DNA from 2 places in the Qipengyuania sp. SM2512 genome. Region 1 is predicted to be linked to the other one. Evidence: riboswitches for the same ligand, from Rfam matches in the RefSeq annotation. Region 1 holds a riboswitch; the other holds the start of a gene.
The links. A riboswitch is a leader RNA that binds a small molecule or an ion and turns the genes downstream of it on or off. The one in region 1 is predicted to bind glycine.
Positions count from the first base shown of each region.

Region 2: another riboswitch for glycine. It lies ahead of gcvT (glycine cleavage system aminomethyltransferase GcvT); the one in region 1 lies ahead of gcvT (glycine cleavage system aminomethyltransferase GcvT).

Region 1 is NZ_CM143134.1:2,871,939-2,878,803, forward strand. It holds gene gcvPB (aminomethyl-transferring glycine dehydrogenase subunit GcvPB) at 1-1,314, opposite strand, end outside; gene gcvPA (aminomethyl-transferring glycine dehydrogenase subunit GcvPA) at 1,311-2,675, opposite strand; gene gcvH (glycine cleavage system protein GcvH) at 2,684-3,055, opposite strand; gene gcvT (glycine cleavage system aminomethyltransferase GcvT) at 3,060-4,166, opposite strand; glycine riboswitch at 4,210-4,295, opposite strand; glycine riboswitch at 4,296-4,384, opposite strand; gene ACQ5J0_RS14255 (amidohydrolase family protein) at 4,501-6,865, opposite strand, start outside.
Region 2 is NZ_CM143134.1:453,917-460,781, forward strand. It holds gene gcvH (glycine cleavage system protein GcvH) at 1-345, opposite strand, end outside; gene gcvT (glycine cleavage system aminomethyltransferase GcvT) at 350-1,552, opposite strand; glycine riboswitch at 1,605-1,709, opposite strand; gene metH (methionine synthase) at 1,881-4,616, opposite strand; gene ACQ5J0_RS02315 (homocysteine S-methyltransferase family protein) at 4,616-5,662, opposite strand; gene metF (methylenetetrahydrofolate reductase [NAD(P)H]) at 5,655-6,587, opposite strand; gene ACQ5J0_RS02325 (ArsR/SmtB family transcription factor) at 6,584-6,865, opposite strand, start outside.

The sequences.
Region 1 (6,865 bases):
CTTGGCTAGATCGAGCGTGGAGAGCCCCTCGGCAAAATCCTTATCGGAAAACAGCACTTCATGCATGCAAGGGCCGCTCGCGCCGAACGGCGCATCCAGCACGTCCTCCAGGCTACGCAGGATGTAGTTCGCGTTCAGCACCGCATCTTCGGCGACCTGCTTCAGCCCGTCGGCCCCGTGGCTCAGGATGTAAGTCAGCGCGCGGGTGAACATGCCCATCTGGCCGTGAAAGGCGGTCATGCGACCGAACGCCTGCGTGTGTCCGAACTCGCCTGCATTCTCCTCTTCGATGAGGTGGACGACGCCATCCTTCGTGCGCGCGGTGAATGGCAGCGGGCCATAGGGGCTCAGCGCTTCCGACAGTACCACCGGACCCGAACCGGGACCGCCGCCGCCGTGCGGAGTGGAGAAGGTCTTGTGCAGGTTGATGTGCATGGCATCCACGCCGAGATCGCCTGGGCGCACCTTCCCGACGATGGCGTTGAAATTGGCGCCGTCGCAATAGACGAAGCCACCCACCGAATGGACCGCGTCGGAAATCGCCTTCATGTCGCGTTCGAACAGGCCGCAAGTATTGGGATTGGTGATCATCACCCCCGCCACGTCCGGGCCGAGCCGCGCCTTCAACGCTTTAAGATCGACGCGCCCTTCCGCCGTCGCAGGAATGTCCTCCACCTTGTACCCGGCAAAGGCGGCAGTAGCGGGATTGGTGCCGTGGGCGCTTTCCGGCACCAAGATTACCGCGCGGGCGTCGCCGCGCGCTTCCAGAGCGGCGCGGATGCACAGGATGCCGCACAACTCGCCATGTGCGCCGGCCTTGGGGCTCATGACGACACCGTGCATCCCGGTGAGTTCGATCAACCAGTGTGCCAGCTCATTCATAACCTCCAGCGCGCCAGGAACGGTGGACACCGGCTGCAAAGGATGGATGTCCGCGAAACCGGGCATCCGGGCGACCTTCTCATTAAGACGCGGATTGTGCTTCATCGTGCACGATCCCAGCGGGAATAGTCCGAGGTCGATCGCGTAGTTCTGGCGGCTCAGCCGGGTGTAGTGGCGTATGGTCTCCGGCTCCGAGAGTCCCGGCAGGCCGATCGGGTCCTTGCGCCCGAAGCTGCCGAGCCGCTCGCTGCCTCCGTGTTCGATCTCGGGCAGGTCGACGCCCGTCGTGTCCGTCCCCGCGATCTCGAAGATCAGCGGCTCTTCGAGCATCAGTGCGCGATTGCCGGTCGCCGTTTCGGGGTAACTATGCACCTCGTCGTTGTCGAACGCCTGCATCTCCGGCTTCCATCCGGACTTGTTGGGCGCGCTCATGCCAGCACCTCCTTCAGCGCATCGGCAAGGACCGCAATATCCTCGCTGCTGGTAGTTTCAGTGACCGCCACCACGAGACCGTGCGCTAGCTGGTCCTCCTCGGGATAGAGGCGGCCAAGCGATACGCCGCCCAGAATGTCGCGAGCAGCAAGTTCGCGTGCGACTTCGCGCGCATCACGGTCGAGCAGAATCGTGAATTCGTTGAAGAAGGTATCGTTCAGCAACGTCACGCCGGGCACCTTGTCCAGCGCGTCTGCAGCTTCGCATGCCAGCCCGTGATTCCAGGCGGCAAGACGACGCAGGCCCTCTTCACCCAGCAGGGTCATGTGGACGCTGAACGCCAGCGCGCACAAGCCAGAATTGGTGCAGATATTGCTCGTCGCCTTCTCGCGGCGGATGTGCTGCTCGCGCGTAGAGAGAGTGAGCACGAAGCCGCGCTTGCCTTCGGCATCCGTGGTTTCGCCGCACAACCGACCGGGCATCTGTCGCACATGCTTGGGGTCGCGCACTGCGAACAAGCCCAGGTACGGCCCGCCGAATTGCAGGCCGACGCCGATTGACTGGCCTTCGCCCACCACGATATCCGCGCCCAATTCACCGGGGGATTTAATCGCACCCAGTGCCACGGGTTCTGTATTAACCGCGATCACCAGCGCGCCCTTTGCATGCGCGGCTTGGGCGATCCGCTCAAGGTCGGGTATGCGGCCGAGGATGTCGGGGTACTGCACCACCACGCAGGAAAGATCGTTTGCCTCGATCTCCGCGATCAGCGCATCCTCACCCGCCGATGCCTGTAACGTTGGCGCTCGATCCGCGATGGAATCGCCGGTAAATTTCGCCATGGTTCGAACCACGGAGACGTAGTGCGGGTGCAGCCCTTCACCGAGAACGGCGAGGTTCTTCTTCGTGACGCGTCTCGCCATCGCCACAGCTTCCCAGCAGGCAGTGGAGCCGTCATACATCGAGGCATTGGCGACCGCACAGCCATAGAGGCGCGCTACCTGCGTCTGAAACTCGAACAGCATTTGCAGCGTGCCCTGCGCGATCTCCGGCTGGTAAGGCGTATACGCCGTAAGGAATTCACCGCGTTGGATTATGTGGTCCACGGATGCGGGCACGTGATGGCGATAAGCCCCAGCCCCGCAGAAAAACGCCGCGTCCCCAGCAGCAAGGTTCTTCTTCGAGAGCCGTCGCATATGGCCTTCGACCACCATTTCGCTGGCCTGCATCGGCAGGCCTTCGATAGGTCCGACCAGCCGTGCCTCCTCCGGCACGTCGGCGAACAGCGCATCCATATCGGGTGAGCCAATCTTCTCGAGCATCGCGGCGCGATCGAGGTCCGTGAGAGGAAGGTAGCGCATCTACGCCCTCAGAGACTGTCGCAGAAGGATTTGTAGGCATCTTCATCCATGAACGCCTCGAGCTCGCCGTGCTCAGCGATGGCTACAGCGAACATCCAGCCCGCCTCTTCCGGTGCATCGTTGAGGAGGCCCGGATCGGATTGGAGATCCCCGTTCTGCTTTACGACTTCGCCCGTCACTGGCGAGAAGACGTCACTCGCGGCCTTCACGCTCTCGACGACCGCTGCTGCATCGCCTTTGGCAAGTCTCGTACCTAGCTCTGGAAGCTCCACGAAAACGATGTCGCCGAGCTGCTCCTGAGCATAGTTCGTGATTCCCACGGTGGCGACATCCCCCGCTAGGTCCAGCCACTCATGCTCGTCAGTGTAGTATCTAGTCACGGAATTAATTTCCTCGAAAATAACGATGGGGGACAAAGGGCATCGGGACCGTTCGGGCAGCGATGCGCCGACCTCGCACCTCAATTTCCAGAGGCTGTGCGGGGCTCGAGAATTCGAAACTCAGATACGCCATGGCGATGGGCTGCTTAAGAGTGGGAGAAAACCCGCCGCTCGTGACGCGTCCCACTTCGAGGTCACCGCTGAAGACTGCCGCGCCCTCTCGTGCTGGCAAACGTCCCTCGATCAGCAGGCCGGTTCGCTGCTCCGCAACGCCGTCATTCATCATGCGAGTGCAGGCATCATAGCCGAGCCATCCGCCTGCCTCACGCCGCTTGGGCGAGAGCGCGAACTTCAAGCCCGCAGATACGGGATTGATCGCTGGCCCGAGATCATGCCCATACAAAGGCAAGCCCCCCTCGAGACGAAGCGAATCCCGCGCACCAAGACCAACCGGACGCACCCGATCATCCCGCAGGATCGCATCGGCGAGACGGGATGCGTCATCGCCTTTCACACTTATCTCGAAACCGTCCTCGCCAGTGTAGCCGGCGCGGCTGACCCACAATGACGTCCCGTCCCAATCGAAAGTGCCAGCGGTCATGAAGACCAGATCGGAAACCCCGGGAACGATCTGTTCTAACACATCCTGTGAGAGCGGCCCCTGCAGCGCGAGCAGCGCGCGCTCCCGTTCGTACTCAAGCGAAGTCGCAGCGGAAAGATGCCGCCGGATATGCTCGATATCCTGCATCTTCATCGATCCATTGACGACGAGCGAATAGTAATCTCCCCGGTTCGTGACGATGAGATCATCGAGGATGCCGCCATCCTCGTTCAACAGAAGCGAGTAACGCATCCGTCCCTTCGCCAAGCCGGAGATTGAAGCGGGGAGGAGCGTTTCAAGATCCTCCGCCGCGCAATCACCGGTGATGCGCAGCTGACCCATATGACTCACGTCGAAGAGACCTGCGGAGTTCCTCGTCCACTCGTGCTCCGGAACGATGCCTTCATACTGAAGCGGCATGAGGTAACCGGCAAAGGGCACCATTCGGGCCCCCAGCGCGCAGTGCCAATCATGCAGAGGAAGCTTTCCTGGCTTCTGATCGTTCGTCATTGAGCTTGTCTTCCTAACCATCAGACGCGCAGTTGCGCGTCTCACAGCCCCTTCTGTCGGTTTTGCCTGAGAGCTTGCCGCGGGGCTTTCTCCTTCGGCGGGGTGTCACCACCCTCTTTCCAGAAGTGCCCGATAGCCGCAGTCCTTGTGCCTGAGAGTTTCCGGGGCGGTTGCTCCTTCGGCGCCGGTTGAAGACCGGTCTCTCCTGCGGCATCGGTTGGATCCAGTATCCGATACACCATCTCTGTCTCGTCGCGTTCAGAAACTTTGTCAACGGCCATAGCGGACGACATTGCGGGAACATCGAGTATCGATTGCATCGACACTGCCCGCTTTACTCCCACCAGTATGGCAATCTCTCTCGGGGCTTCGGCGTAATCTGCGTCATGCTGCGAGCCTCGAAAAGTCTGCCGCCTTGCATGACCAGGTTGACGCTCTCGGTCGCGCGAATATCCGTCAAGGGATCATCCTCCAGGACAACCAGGTCGGCGAGCTTGCCCGCCTCGATCGTGCCGATGTCGGCAGCCAAGCCGAGCGCCCTGGCAGGGTTTACAGTGCCAGTGGCCAGCGCCTGAAGCGGCGTCATGCCGCCACGGACCATCGACCACATATCCCAATGGAACGAGATGCCTGCCTGCTGCCCATGGCCGCCGCTAGAGATGAGCACGCCGCGCTCGGCAAGTTTCGCGGCTTCTCGAGCAGCCTCGTCGTCGACAAACGATCCCTCGGGAGCCGTAATGCGACGAGCTCCCTCCGCACGAAGGACATCAGGCGGTGTGTGCGCCTGCAGAAGTGGCTGCTCCATGAGGTTTGTGGCCTGACGCCAATAGGGGTCGCCGGCGAGTCCCCCGAAGGTGACGACGAGCGTCGGCGTGTTGTTAACATCCGCGCCCTCGAAGAGCTGGAGAACGTCATCGTAAAAGGTCTCCAGGGGAATGTTATGTTCAAGCGTGGCATTGCCGTCGACGACGTGGGTCATTCCCAGCGCGTACTGGGCGCCGCCTTCGGCGACGACCAGAATGCCCTCACGGCGAGCCGCCTCAAGGATCTGCTGGCGCTGCTCTCTTCTGGGCTGATTGTAGTTTTTCACGCTCAAGGCCCCTTCCGCCTTGAGACGACGCACGTGTACGAGTGCATCCTCCAGGCCATCGATCCTGGCGTAAGCGCCCGGTGCCTTCGCACCATAAATCGTGTTGCCCGAGGAAAATATCCGGGGGGCGAGCAGGTCACCTGCGCGCTGCAATTCCGCCGCCGCGAAGATGTCATGCGAATCGCTGGCGGGATCGTGCAACGTCGTGACGCCCAGAGCCAAGGCTTGAACAAGGGACCAATTCTGTTCTGGAATCAGACCGTCATTGCTCATGGGTCCGTGAGCGTGCGCATCAATGAATCCGGGTACGATCGTGCGACCGGTTACATCGAAGACCTCGAAATCATCGGGAACGACGACCTCGCCCCGTCTTCCGATCTTGGTCAATCTGTTTCCCTCGATCAGGATCACACCATCCTCGATGATCCCTCCGTCGCTTCCAGTCATCGTCACCACTCGCGCCCCGACGAGGGCAATTCGGCCCTCGGGCGCAGACACCTTCACGTCCCTGCCAACATCGACATGGCTGGTGCCCTCCATCGCCTCTTCCACAAGCGTACCGAAGAGGTCGCGCGGCAGCGAGTGAAGATCGGCAGCCTGTGTCCAGAGCAATGATGTTCCGTCTGCCGCGAATGTCGGGAATGATGTCCATTCGCTGGTAACCGGTCGGACGGTCACCGTCTTGGTATCCGCTGACAAATCCAGAGCGATTCCGCCCGGCACTACCGGCGCGAGATAGGCCCTGTAGTTCTCCTGAAAGACGATCCACTCGCCGGCCGGGTCGATTTCGAAGTCGCTCGCCAGCTCTCCGCGAGCATGGATCAGACGGTCACCCCCCGAGAGGGGACGGCTCGTCAAAGCCAGCTGACCGTCGACGAATTCGACTAGGAATATGCGCTTGGAATCTCGGGAAAAGTGCGGTTTGCGGCCTTCGGCGCTGACCCTGGTGGTTTGATCACCTTCGAGATCTACGACGTAAATGCCTGCATCCAGCGAGTTGGAAGGGTCCGTGAGCCGACCTGCACGACGCTTCTCGAAAGCGAGCATCCGACTGTCTGGCCCGAACCGTGGGTTCGCATAATGCCCTGCCTCAGCCACGGTTCGCTCCCTGCCCGAGGCGAGATCCTTCACTACAAGGTCCCCCAAACCGCGGTCAGTCCAACTGACGTATGCTATCTTGCGTCCGTCGGGAGATGCGGCAGGAAAAAGCTGCCGGCCATCGCGCCGTGTCAGCTGCTCCTCGAACCCATTCCGAAGAAGGTGAAGCTTCCCAAGGCGTTCGAACACGAATGGTCCGGCAAAACCCGCAGCCGCCGGAAAGCGAACCATCCTCGTCCGGAATGCAGAGGGCGCCACCTCGACTTGCGGACGCGAGGCCTTTCGCACCTCGCGCTCATCGGAAATTCTAAAGGGGATTACCTGCGCATCTCCGCCGCGCGACGAGACCCGTTGTATCTTTCCCCCCGCCCAGAACACGAGGTGCTCACTGTCGGGCGTCCACGAGAAGTTCGGATAGACCCCGGCTATGGCCCAGTTTTCTTGCATGTCCCGATCGAGTTTCGATACTGTTCGGGAAACTCCTGATTCCAATTCCAACACTTTGAGGACC
Region 2 (6,865 bases), 750 kb from region 1:
GGCCTTGGCGTCCATCAGCCCGTCGAGCTCGACCTTGTCGGCGATGGTCAGCTTGAAGAACCAGCCGTCTTCCTCGGGGCTCGAATTGACCAGCGCCGGGTCCTCGTCGAGCGCCGCATTGGCTTCGGTCACCTCGCCGCTGATCGGGGCGTAGACGTCGCTTGCCGCCTTGACGCTCTCGACCACAGCGGCGTCCTTGCCTTTGGCGAGCTGCGCGCCGACCTCGGGCAGTTCGACGAAGACGATGTCGCCGAGCTGTTCCTGCGCGTAATCGGTGATGCCGACGGTTGCGGTATCGCCCTCGACATCGATCCATTCGTGTTCATCGGTGAAATAGCGGGCCATCGGGTCACTTCCCTCGGTAGTAGTTGTGGGGGACGAAAGGCAAAGCGGCGACCCTTGCGGGCAGACGCTTCTTGCGAACCTCGACTTCGACCTCGGTATCGACCTTGGCGAAATCGGCGGAGAGATAGGCCATCGCGATCGGATGGCCGAGCGTGGGCGAGAAGCCGCCGCTGGTGACGCGGCCGATTTCGGTGTCGCCCGAAAAGACCGTGGCGCCCTCGCGCGCCGGCAGCCGGCCTTCGAACACGAGCCCAACGCGGGTGTCGGCGCAGCCATCGGCCAGCCTCGCGGCGCAGGCGGCGTGGCCCATCCAGCCACCAGCCTCGCGGCGGCTCTTGGTAAGCGCGAAGGTGAGGTCGGCGGTCACCGGATCGATCTCGGCCGTGAGGTCGTGACCATAGAGTGGGAGCCCGGCCTCGAGCCGCAGGCTGTCGCGCGCTCCGAGCCCTGCGGGCCGCACCTCGATCTCGGCGCAGAGCCGGTCGGCGAGCGATTCGGCGAATTCGGCGGGGACCGAAATCTCGAACCCGTCCTCGCCGGTGTAGCCCGCGCGGGTGATCCGAAGCGGCCATTCGCCGAAGTGGTAATCGACCGCCTGCATGAACACGAGCTGCTCGGGCACACCGCGCATCACGCGGTTGAGCGCGGTCGCGGCGTTGGGGCCCTGCAGCGCGATCAGCGCCTGGTCGTCGAGATGGGTGAGCGTGATGTCGTCGTCGAGATGCTCGCGCAAATGGGCGATGTCGTCCCATTTCATCGCCCCGTTGACCACCAGGTAATAGGTCGGCTCGCCCCAATGGCCCTCGGTGCCCGCTTCCTCGTCGCCCGCGATCCAGGGGGTGACGTTGGTGACCATCAGATCGTCGAGAATGCCGCCCTCGTCGTTGAGCAGCAGCGAATAGCGCACCCGGCCGGGCTTCAGCGTGGCGATCGCGCCGGGGAGCAGCTTTTCCAGCTCCTCGGCCGCGCGCTCGCCCGAGACCAGCAGCTGGCCCATGTGGCTGACGTCGAACAGCGAGGCCTGCTCGCGGGTCCAATCGTGTTCGGCGACGATGCCCTCAAACTGGATCGGCATCTCGTAGCCCGCGAACTCGACCATTCGCGCGCCCTTGCCGCGATGCCAGCCATCGAGCGGCAGCTTGGCCGGCGCCTCGTCCGGACCATCGTCCGCGAAGTCTTCGGTGGGAAGGTCTTGGGCTTCGCTCATCATGGTTCCCGACTGCATGCACGGCCACGCCCCGGCGGGACGCGATCCGATCCATGCCCCCTCTGTCGGGTGACCTGAGAGACTGACCCGTGAATGGACGGGCTTACCCCTTCGGTGGCCGCCCCTTTAGGGAGCGACGCTTTCCAGAGTGTCGAAGAGGCCCGCGCGGTCCGTTGGCCTGAGAGTTTCCGGGGCGGTTGCTCCTTCGGCGCCGGGGGCCTGCCCGGCCCCGCGATCTCTCCCGCGCGCGCCCGCCGCAGAATCGCTCCCGCCGCCGACGGCACCGCCCTGCGCGATTGCGCCGTCCCGGTCAATCGAGATTGGCCGGTCAATCGAGATTGGGACGCAGCCAGCGCTCGGCGGTGGAAAGGTCCACCCCGCGCCGCGCCGCATAATCCTCGAGCTGGTCGCGGCCGATGCGGGCGACGCCGAAATAGGCCGCCTGCGGATGCCCGAAATAGAACCCGCTGACCGCGGCGGTGGGGAACATGGCGAAGCTTTCGGTCAGCTCGAGCCCGACGTTCTTTTCCGCCTCGAGCAGTTCGAACAGCGCGGGCTTGAGGCTGTGATCGGGGCAGGCCGGATAGCCCGGCGCGGGGCGGATGCCGCGATACTGCTCCTTGATGAGCGCGAGATTGGTGAGCTGCTCGCCGGGCGCATAGCCCCACAGATCGGTGCGGACATGCTGGTGGAGCCGCTCGGCCAGCGCCTCGGCGAAGCGATCGGCGAGCGCCTTGAGCAATATGTCCGAATAATCGTCCCTGTCGGCCTGGAAGCGCGCGGAATGCGCGTCGAGCCCGTGGATCCCGACCGCGAAGCCGCCCATCCAGTCGCCCGCGGGATCGATGAAATCGGACAGACAGTAATTGGCGCGGTCGCGGCTCTTCTTCACCTGCTGGCGCAGGAAGGGGAGACGAACCTCCTTTTCCTCCCCGGCCCCGCCGGGGAGGGGGACCACCCGCAGGGTGGTGGAGGGGTCGGCTTCGCTGCCGTTGGAAGATACCCCTCCACCAGCTTCGCTGCTCCCCCTCCCCATCGATGATGGGGAGGACAGGATGATATCGTCGCCCTCGCGGCGGCAGGGCCACAGCCCGCAGACCCCGCGCGCGGTGAGCCATTTCTCCTCGACGATCCGGTCGAGCATGGCCTGCGCATCGGCGAACAGGCTGCGCGCGCTTTCGCCGACCACATCGTCCTCGAGAATGGCGGGATAATTGCCGTGCAATTCCCAGGCGCGGAAGAAGGGGGTCCAGTCGATATAGTCGCGCAATTCGGCGAGCGACCAGTCGTCGTAGACATGGAGCCCCGGATGCAGCGGTGCGGCCGGCTTACCGGCGAAATCGGCGGGGAAGGCGCGGCTGCGCGCTTCGGCGAGGGGAAGCAGCTCGCTCTGTGTCCGGCCCGCGCGGGCCTCTCGCACCTGGACATATTCCTCCGCCGTGCCGGCGACGAAATCCTCGCATTGCGTGTCCGAGAGCAGCCGGCTGGCGACCCCGACCGCCCGGCTGGCATCGAGCACGTGGATTACCGGCCCGTCATAGGCGGGGTCGATCCGCAGCGCGGTGTGGACCTTGCTGGTGGTCGCCCCGCCGATCAGCAGCGGCAAACTCATCCCCGCGGTCTTCATCTCCTCCGCGACGGTGACCATCTCGTCGAGCGAGGGCGTGATCAGCCCCGAGAGCCCGATCATGTCGGCGTGAACCTCGCGCGCGGTCTCGAGGATTTTCGCCCACGGCACCATGACGCCCAGATCGACCACCTCGTAGCCATTGCACTGCAGCACCACGCCGACGATGTTCTTGCCGATATCGTGGACGTCGCCCTTGACCGTGGCCATCACGATCTTGCCCTTGGCCTTGCGCTCGGCCTCGGGGAGCAGGTCCTTCTCCGCCTCGATATAGGGGATGAGGTGGGCGACCGCCTTCTTCATCACGCGCGCGGATTTGACCACCTGCGGCAGGAACATCTTGCCGCTGCCGAACAGGTCGCCGACCACGTTCATCCCGTCCATCAGCGGACCCTCGATCACCTCGATCGGGCGCCCGCCGGTCGCGGCGCGAGCGGCGCGGGCTTCCTCGGTGTCGGCGACGACATGCGCGTCGATCCCCTTGACCAGCGCGTGCTCGAGCCGCCGTTCCACCGGCCAGCCGCGCCATTCCTCGGCAGCCTTCTCGTCGGCGGCGGAGCGGCCCTTGTAGCTTTCGGCGAGATCGATCAGCCGTTCCGTAGCGTCCGATCGCCGCATCAGGATCACGTCCTCGCAGGCCTCGCGCAGCACCGGATCGATCGCGTCGTAGACATCGAGCTGGCCGGCGTTGACGATCGCCATGTCGAGCCCGGCGGGGATGGCGTGGAACAGGAACACCGAATGCATCGCGCGGCGCACGGTCTCGTTGCCGCGGAAGCTGAAGGACAGGTTGGAGAGCCCGCCGCTGGTCTTGGCGAGCGGGCAGCGCGACTTGATTTCCTTCACCGCCTCCAGGAAGTCGAGCCCGTAGCGGTCGTGCTCCTCGATCCCCGTCGCCACCGCGAAGATGTTGGGATCGAAGATGATGTCCTCGGGCGGAAAGCCGATCCCGGTGAGCAGATCATAGGCGCGCGCGCAGATTTCGACCTTGCGCTCCTTGGTGTCGGCCTGGCCCTGTTCGTCGAAGGCCATCACCACCACCGCGGCGCCGTAATCCATGCACAGCCGCGCATGCTCGAGGAAGGGCGCCTCGCCCTCCTTCATGCTGATCGAATTGACGATCGGCTTGCCCGAGACGCATTTGAGCCCCGCCTCGATCACGCTCCATTTCGAACTGTCGATCATCAGCGGCACGCGCGCGATATCGGGTTCGGCGGCAATCAGCTTGAGGAAGGTGGTCATCGCCAGCTCGGAATCGAGCAGGCCCTCGTCCATATTGACGTCGATCACCTGCGCGCCGTTCTCGACCTGGCTGCGCGCGACCTCGACCGCAGTGTCGTAATCGCCCGCCATGACGAGCTGCTTGAACCGGGCCGAGCCGGTGACGTTGGTGCGCTCGCCGATATTGACGAAACGGGCGGTGGAAGCGTTGGACATCATGCTGCGATCGTGAAGGGTTCGAGGCCCGCCAGCGTCATGGTGCTGTCGCGTTCGGGCACCACGCGCGGGGCGAGGCCCTCGACCGCGCGGGCGATGGCGGCGATATGCGCCGGGGTCGAGCCGCAGCAGCCGCCGACCACGTTGACGCGGCCGCTGTGCGCCCATTTGCCCACCAGCCCCGCGGTGGTCTCGGGCGCCTCGTCGTATTCGCCCAGCTCGTTGGGCAGGCCGGCGTTGGGATAGGCGAGCAGATAGGTGTCGGCGATCGCGGAGAGCAATTGCACATGCGGGCGCAATTGCTCGGCGCCGAAGCTGCAGTTGAGCCCCATCGCCAGCGGGCTGGCATGGCGCACCGAATGCCAGAAGGCCTCGACCGTGTGGCCCGACAGATTGCGCCCCGAGAGATCGGTGAGCGTGAGCGAGATCATCACCGGAATGTCGCGCGCCAGCTCGCGCTCGAGCTGCTTGACCGCCATGATCGCGGCCTTGCAGTTGAGCGTGTCGAACACCGTCTCGATGAGGATGAAATCCGCCCCGCCCTCGAGCAGCGCGGCGCATTGTTCCTTGTAGACATCGACGATCTCGTCGTAGCTGACCTCGCGAAAGCCCGGGTCCTCGACATCGGGCGAGAGCGAGAGCGTCTTGTTGGTCGGTCCGACCGCACCGGCGACGAAACGGGGCACACCATCCTTCGCCATCGCATCGTCGACCGCCTCACGGATGATCCGCGCGGCAGAGCGGTTGATCTCGCGCACGAGACCTTCGGCACCGTAATCGGCCTGGCTGATGCGGTTGGCGTTGAAGGTGTTGGTGGCGAGCAGATGCGCGCCCGCCGCGATATAGCTGTCGCAGATTTTGCGGATCACCGCGGGCTGGCTCAGATTGACCAGATCATTGTTGCCCTTCTGGTCCTGCTCCAGCCCGGTCGCGCCGGCGTAATCCTCGGCCGCGAGCTTCGCCGCCTGGATCTCGGTGCCATAGGGCCCGTCCTTGACGAGGATCCTTCTGGCCGCGGCGGCCTCGAACTGGCTGCGCTTATCCATGGGCCTCACCCTTCGGGCGGCGGCCCAGCATGTGGCAGATCGCGTAGCTGAGATCGGCGCGGTTGAGCGTGTAGAAATGGTATTCGCGCACCCCGCCCGCATAGAGCCTTCGGCACAGTTCGGCAGCGAGAGTGGAGGCCACCAGCTGGCGTGCGGCAGGGCGCCGGTCGAGGCCTTCGAACAGACCGTCCATCCAGTCGGGGATCGCCGCGCCGCACAGGCCGGCGAATTCGCGCGCGCGCGCGACATTGGTTACCGGAAGAATGCCCGGTACGATCGGCGCGGTGATGCCGTGCGCTTGCGCGGCGTCGCGGAAGCGGAAGAAGGTGTCGGGCGAGAAGAAGAACTGCGTGATCGCGCGGGTGGCGCCCGCGTCGAGCTTGCGCTTGAGATTGTCGAGATCGCTGGCGGGGCAATCGGCCTCGGGATGCGTCTCGGGATAGGCGGCGACCGAGATCTCGAAATCGGCGACTTCGCGCAGGCCCGCGACCAGTTCGGCGGCGCTGGCGAAGCCCTCTGGATGGGGGGCAAATTTACGCGCGCTGTCGGGCGGATCGCCGCGCAGGGCCACGATATGGCGCACTCCGGCTTCCCAATATTGCTCGGCAATCTCGCGGATTTCGGCCTTGCTCGCATCGACGCAGGTGAGATGCGCGGCGGCGGGCAGGCGCGCCTCCTCGACGATCCGCGCGACGGTGCGGTGGGTCCGCTCGCGGGTGCTGCCGCCCGCACCATAGGTGACCGAGACGAAGCTGGGATCGAGCGGCGCCAGTTCCTCGATCGAGGCCCACAGCTGCGCCTCCATCTTCTCCGACTTGGGCGGGAAAAATTCGAAGCTGACGTCGATATCGCCCGGCAGGCCGGAGAACAGCGGCGCATCGAGGGCGGTGCGCGCTTCGAGCATCTGGTCGAGGGTCGGGCTCATGTGGCAACCTTTCGTTCGATGTCGGATTGGGCCGAGTGGGCATCCTGCCGCGTGCCGACCCAGATCTTCACCACCAGCTCGCCGCCCTCGAGCGCCTGCGGCTCGCTCGCGGCAAAGCCAGCATCGGCGAGGAATCCCGCCATCTGCTCGTCGCGGAAGCCGAGCCGCGCATGCGCGTGCTTCTCGCGCAATTCCTCGCGCTGATGCGCGGCGAAATCGACGATCGCGACGCGGCCGCCGGGCCTGAGCACCCGCCCCGCCTCGACCAGCGCGGCGGC